DNA from 2 places in the Cytobacillus sp. EB106-05-05-XG126 genome. Region 2 is predicted to be linked to the other one. Evidence: riboswitches for the same ligand, from Rfam matches in the RefSeq annotation. Region 2 holds a riboswitch; the other holds the start of a gene.

Region 1 (3,497 bases), 160 kb from region 2:
ATTTGCAGGCTCACTATCTCTTGGATTCCTTCAAGTGTGACAATATTTGATTGTGTTAAAATAAGCTCTTTTAAGCTTTTTAACCCACTAAATTCAGTGAGATTCCTGGCTTTCGGCTTATAGCTCCACAGCTGGGCTCTGTTTAGCTTACTTAATTCATTCAGTCCGGCCGTTTTACTCGGCAGTTGCCCGTATACTTCTTGCAGATTCTTAAGTTCTCCTATTTTAAAAACATTTTTAGTGGTTGTTTCATTTATCGATAGAATCCTTAGGTCCCTTAAGCTATAAATGCCGCTCAGGTCTTTTATAAAAGAATTAAAAACATCCAAATGTTCAATGCCCGGGCATTCATTCAAAAAATAAACATCTGGAGAATCAAAATCTGACACACCCACATGTTTAATGCTATGTTTATTGATATATTCCACACTCTCATTAATAGCGGCCGGATTTTCAAAGATTACCTTCTCTCCAGTTTCACTCCTGCGGATATATACATTCCCTTCATAATAAAATGGCATATGGATACCTCTTTTTCATTTAACTTACTGCATACTATAGAATTTCTCCGCCGCCATCCATTTTTCCTATCAACAAAAAAAGAGCTGCTATAAAAGCCGCCCCATCATAACGTTTTATACGTTTTCCTATAAAATACCCTTAAAACCTTTCGCCTGCTCATCCAGCTTTTTTGCTGCTTCCCCGATATCTTTAAATGCGGATACCGCCTGTTCATTAAGAACCTGATTTTCAGAGATGCCTGACTGCGATTGCAGGGTAGCGTCACTAATTTTGTTGATTTCAGTTGATATTCCTTCAATATGGGCGTTGACTTCCTGAATAGAGTCCTGCACCCGGTTTGCGAGCTTTCGCACTTCTCCGGCAACGACGTTGAAGCCTCTGCCATGCTCGCCTGCACGCGCGGCTTCTATGGCTGCATTTAAGGCGAGCAGGTTGGTTTGCGCCGCTATTTCCCGGATCGTTTTTACGATGCTTCCGATGGATTGTGCCTGTGATTTTAGAGAATGGAGGATTTCCAGGTTTCCTTTGGACTCATGAACGAGCTTGCCTATTGCCTGAGCGGCCTCTTCACTTCTCTCAATTCCAGCTTTTGCTTTTTCACTAAGGGCTTCTGACATTTCCTGAAGCTGGTATGCCACCTGTGCTGTATTCGTTTCCCGTTCTGTTATATCTGTTGCAATCTTCACGACACCAGCGACCTTGCCGTCATTCCCGAAGACCGGTGTGTATGTAGCCTCGAGCCAAATAAGGTTTCCCTGTTTGGTCACACGCTGGATTTTTTCCTGAAAGCTTTTGCCTTTGCGCAGATTTCTCCAAAGCTCCTGGTATTCCCTGCTGGCGGCAAATTCTGGGGTGCAAAATTGCTTATGCTGCATATTTGGCATCTCTTCTGCCCGATATTTCACAGTGCGGGCAAAATTTTCATTTGCCCAGAGCACTTTCCCATTCCCATCAAATTCAATCATCGCCAGAGAATTTTCAATTGCAGCCAAAACAGCTTCTTTTTCTAGGACCTGTGTGCTTTTAACATGATTAGGCTGATACGTTGTAAGCATGCTCTTCCTCTTTTCAAAAAAAGTTTGTCAGAACATATCCTTACAAAAGAACTGTTCCCCTGTAAGTGCTGGCCGGTTGCGCTACTAGCTCGAATTCATTCAAGCGCCCAAATTACCTTGAATTCTCATTGCTTCCAACTTGTTCTATTTATATGTCTATAGTACTAGTATCGGTTTGGTATCACAATTTTAAATGCTCTGCTATCCTATATGCTGAAAATTCTTATAATTAAACATTAAGACCCATGATTCCCATAATTAGTAAAAGTAGAATAGAACTGTAAGAGATAATGAAGAAGGGATGGATTTATCTGAAAAATAAGCTGATTGCGTTATCTTTGGCTTCTGTTTTAAGCTTTTCGCTTTTTCCGGAAAGTAGTTTTGCGGAGCAAACTGCTGTGGAAAACCAGGCGATCATACCTGGTGCGCACACAGTAACAGAACAATACTTTGACGGCGCCGGCACCAACTGGCTCACAACAAAGAATCCCCTGCAATATCAGCAGGCAACTCTTTACGGCAATATCGGCCTGACTCCTTATCTATGGGGAAATGCAGCGGAAGGAACCGGATGGCATCAAATGTACAAGCCCGCTTCTGTAACAGGGACTCAGGTAAATGGTGTTTTTGAGGATGCCCAGTTTGTCATCAGGGTTCCGGATCATTGGAATGGCCGGCTGGTTGTTTCGGGAATCCCGGCGACACGAAATGAAACGTCGACCGATCTGCTTTTCAGCGATTATGTATTGGAAAAAGGATATGCTTTTGCTGCGATCGATAAAGGCACCCAGGGGGAGGCTGATTCGGATGATCCATTTGCAAAAGTAAAAAATGCTTTGGTTAATGAAGATGATAGTGTAGCAGAATGGCATCAGCGGTTCCGCCAGGTTACGAAAGCCGCTCAGCAGTACTTAGCCAGCTCACATTCGGATGGGCTGATCGATCCGGCCGATTCTTCTGACCCGGCGAGCGATTTAGTATCCGCACAGCATAAGGTTCCTACATATGCGATGGGAATTTCCAATGGCGGATACGTCGTGCGTTATGCTCTTGAAAATGATGACCCGGAGAAAACCGGAGAACCGCGGCTTTTTGATGGAGGAGTCGATTGGGAAGGTGTTCTCTGGACGGAGAAAAAAGAAAACTTGATCAGTTCCCTGACCACTGTTGTGAATAATGCTGAGGAAGCTTTGTACGGCAACGGCAAAGACCAGCAAAAAGCGGTTAAAGAGCTATATAAAGCAGGTTTGCCAAAAGGGTCGGAAAAACTGTGGGCCTACCATGATCAGGTATACTGGTTTATCTCGCTGAATATCTATCGGGACCATTTCGATCCGGAAGCACCAGGCCGGACGGATTGGAGCAATTACCTGAACTTCGTTAATGGCGTGAGAGATCGTTCCTATGATCCTATTTTTGAAGATTATAAGTATGTGACCCGGCCGAAGGAAGTGAAAGAAAATATTAAGGCGGTGGCCAATACGGGCGATATTGATGTGCCGCTTATTTCTTTTACAGGTTCCCTTGATTCACTTATTTTCCCGGAGATCCATGCAAAGGGATATCAAAAGCTGGTCAAGAAAGCCGGAAAGCAGGATCTTCACCGGATGTATACGATTGAGAACGGCAACCATGTCGACAGCCTGGTCTGGAACCCCGGCACCGATCCGGATCAAGAGCTTCAGCCTCTGCTGCCTTATGCTCATCAATCATTTGACCTGCTAGTTGACTGGGTGGAAAACGGAAATGCGGCCCCTGCGAGCAAAACGGTTGATGCACCGGAGAACCCGGTTAAGGTCATTGATTTGAAAACTGGGCTGGAACGGGATCCTCGTTAGAGTGGCGGAGATGTGGTTCGGAAATTGGACAAATGCCTTCCGCACAGAAAAATTTCTATCCGCACAGAAATTTGGGTTAAAA
Region 2 (3,497 bases):
GCGTATCTTTATCATCAGGAGATACCTTCTTTAAAGGCACAAAGTAACCTGGCTGCACCCAGCTGGCATTTAGAGTTTTATTAATCTGCTCCTCTGAAATATCCAGTGCCTCTGATAGCCCTTTAATGGTTTGCTCCTTTTGGCCTTCCATCTGCTCAGGAACGACCCCGATCTCGTAAAGAGTTCCATTTAGGGCAAGCGGATCTCCCGTCCGGTCCACAATATCGCCTCTTTGCGAAGGCACAGCAGAGTAAGTAATTTTATCTTCTGGTCCCAGCTCCGGGAAAATATATGTCGTATCCCAGGCTACAAACCAATTTTCCTCATCCTCTTTCTCCTCTTTCACTAGATTGGCATCATGAGTGAATTCAATCTTTCCAGCAGCACTATCCATGCTTGCCGAGAATGGAAGAGCTGCCTTTTCTTCTTTCTTATACTCCTTCTCCATATCTGGTTTATATGTAACCTTTAAATTGCTGATTTCCAAATCCTTGTACACTTTTTCGTAACGATTAACATACTCTTTTTTACTGATGGATTTTTTGGCGTCAACAGACAGGAACTCATACATCTTCTCAAACTCCTGTTTGTTCCAATGCTCCACATACTGTTTAAAGCGGTCCTGCGGCTTAATTTCCTTATTGCATCCACCCAAGAAGGCCAAAATGAATAAAGAAATAAATAGAAAAAACACCCTTTTCATGCAAATCCCTCCTTCCAACATATTACCATTTTCTCCGCTTTTGTTACCACTGAAATGGTACCAGTTTTTCAATCAAACGTTTGATTGATTTTTAATTACAATGAAAATGAAGCAATAAAAAAACCCAGATAACAAATCTGGGCACACCCTCTCCTATCTATCATTCCACTGGTATAAATTTGGCAGCTAACGTAAGTTCGATTTCATCACCTTCATCAGCGTAAAATACGTATTCGATTACCCCAATCTCGGAATCACCAAGAATGATATTAACTTTAGAACCGCTATTAACGAAAAAATTCCCGAAGCCGCTTTGAGCAACCACTTTATAACGTCCCACTGGCAAATCCTTGCCAACAGTGAAGAAACCGGCAGACAGAACTTTGGGCTCTTGTTTCTTTTCAACGATTTTACCTTCAGCAGCAGCCAGCTCTGCTTTTTTCGTTTTGATTTCTTCAGTTAAGTCCCTCAACTCTTTACTGCTCTTTTCCACTTGCTTTTGCAGCTCTTTCATTTCTTCTTCTGCGCGGCTTTTATTTTCTATAATTTGAAGGGCGTCATTCTTTTCCTTCTCCATCTCCTGAAGCTCTTCTTGAATATCTGCCACTTCTTTTGTATGGCTTTCCGACTTGTTTTTTAACTCTCCTAATAAGACTTCCCGCTCTTCAATCTCTTTCACCAATTCATCAAGACTAGCCTTTTTGCCATGTAAATCAACTTTCGCTGTATAAGAGCCAATAAAGTAGAATACTCCACAAAGCATAACAACACCTGCCACAGCAATCCAAAACCAAATACTTCCCAAAATCTTTCTGCTGCTATCATTCTCCAAAACTTCTCCCCCATTCATCAGTTCATGGCGCTATATAAAATATATGAAGGGCCAATTCCATTAATGAGAGAGATCATTTGAAAACAATGAAAAACAGCCGCCCCAAAAAGGATGGCTGTTTGCTATGTATTATACTTTGCTGGCTAAGATGGTGACCATTGCACTAAGAAGAACGGTAAAGAACAGTAAGGACACATAAAGCACCTTTTTCTTTATCCTTTTTTTTCTTTTAATTTCCTCGGGTGTAATCCACATAGACTTTGACATCAAAAAATTAGCTCCTTTACATTTGATGGCAGCTGGCTGGCCTTACCATCGAGATAGAGGCCCCTTTAGCTTTGCGTCATTACCTTTCAGTAATTTTGCCCTTTAGTATTATCGGCTGCCTTTTTGTTTGTTTTAGACATTATTTGTCACTCGCAAAAAGTTCGAAAATTTAGGCAACAAAACTCTAATACCCACCTCAAAGAACTTTAAACCTTAAATCAAAAATTTTGTCGGTTTTTCCCGATAACATAATGAACAATTTCGTTCGTTATTAAGGTATAATAGGGTTAATATCAAAAATTACGGGAGCTGATTAACATGCCATTAGTACATATGAAAGAAATTTATACCCCTTTAAAGCTGGTGGGAATAAAGTTTTTTAAAAGCAAGGAAGGCAGCACTTATATAAAAGTTTTAAATTACCGGCGCAAAAAGCTATTCATCTAAGTAATGAAGCGTCTCTGCCCTTTTCATAGACAAGTGGATAACTGCCGCTAGAATCAGGGCAAGAACAATCCCGAAAGAATCAAAAGCCACATCAAATACTCTTCCATCTCTTGCAAAAAAAAGCTGAAGAATTTCAGTTGTGACTGCAAAAGAAAAAGCTGATACGCCAGAATAAAGCAAATTTCCCTTCAGCGAAAATAGCACAACCGTTAGAATAAAGAAGACAAAAGCATGCCCCAGCTTTCGAAGCAGGAATGCCAAAGATGGGCTTTCAGGCATCGCATGGAACAGATCGGCAAAAGATGGATTACCGTTCCAGTTAAAATGAAGAATCCCATGCTCTAAAAAGTTCTCTAAACTCGCTGAGCAAGTACTTATGAAAATAACCGTACACCAAAATAATAAAAAAACATATCTGATCAATCTCCCCACCTCCTCCTTCCATACATTCTTGCCTTCGCGAGGGGTTGTATACAGAATTGGAACTTTAATAGTATAGGTAAGTACAAAAGACGGGCAAAGCCCGTCTTTTGCTATTTTTCAGCTGCCATGTTTGAATAACAAAAGCCCTGCGAAGACGATCCTCTTCACAGGGCTTTGCGGTAAATTCTTATACTTTTATTCTTCTCTGAGTGTAAATAAATAATATTGAAGCTGCCAGCAATGTCAGTAGACCCATGGCTAATAAATTATAATGGTTCGTTGCAGTATTAGGCAGCTTACTTCCACTTGCTGCTTTCTTTTCTTTACCTGCAGCAGTTTTCACTTTATCAGCTAGGTTTGGATCTGACTTGCCGCCTGAAGCTGGCGTTTTTCCTGGAACAGGGGTATTATCAGAATCTCCATCCTCTTCAGGGTCTTCTCCAGGGTCTTCTCCAGGCTGTTCTTCACGATCTGTAACTACATTTTCGGATGCCTGAGCAATAACCATTCCTTCATCATTCAGAGCTTCAACCATGATGCGATAGCTCGTATCGGGTAATAATTCTTCAAAAAGATAGCTGCTGCTTTCAGAATCCAGGGAATCCATATACTCACCATCTAAGTAGACATCATAGCCGGAAATCTCTTCGTCTCCTTCGTATGTCCAGAAAGCTTCAATCGAGTCTTTATCTGTTTTCATATCGGTAAAGTAGAAGTCATCACTTGCTGTCCATACATATTCCCAGGCATAATCAACGGGTTCCTCTCCAGCATAGGCTTCCAAGGTAATCTCATATGGTGTTCCTGGCTCCAGTCCTTCAAAGG

Evidence for each region. A riboswitch is a leader RNA that binds a small molecule or an ion and turns the genes downstream of it on or off. The one in region 2 is predicted to bind cyclic di-GMP.
Region 1: another riboswitch for cyclic di-GMP. It lies ahead of AC3WTL_RS13385 (methyl-accepting chemotaxis protein); the one in region 2 lies ahead of AC3WTL_RS14060 (hypothetical protein).

Annotation. Positions count from the first base shown of each region.
Region 1 covers NZ_JBYTDU010000003.1:50,719-54,215, reverse strand. Annotated here, with positions in the region: gene AC3WTL_RS13390 (leucine-rich repeat domain-containing protein) at 1-521, opposite strand, end outside; gene AC3WTL_RS13385 (methyl-accepting chemotaxis protein) at 648-1,577, opposite strand; cyclic di-GMP riboswitch class II at 1,639-1,722, opposite strand; gene AC3WTL_RS13380 (alpha/beta hydrolase) at 1,889-3,415, shown strand.
Region 2 covers NZ_JBYTDU010000003.1:206,972-210,468, reverse strand. Annotated here, with positions in the region: gene AC3WTL_RS14065 (penicillin-binding transpeptidase domain-containing protein) at 1-703, opposite strand, end outside; gene AC3WTL_RS14060 (hypothetical protein) at 864-1,535, opposite strand; cyclic di-GMP riboswitch class I at 1,827-1,912, opposite strand; gene AC3WTL_RS14055 (VanZ family protein) at 2,238-2,672, opposite strand; gene AC3WTL_RS14050 (leucine-rich repeat domain-containing protein) at 2,860-3,497, opposite strand, start outside.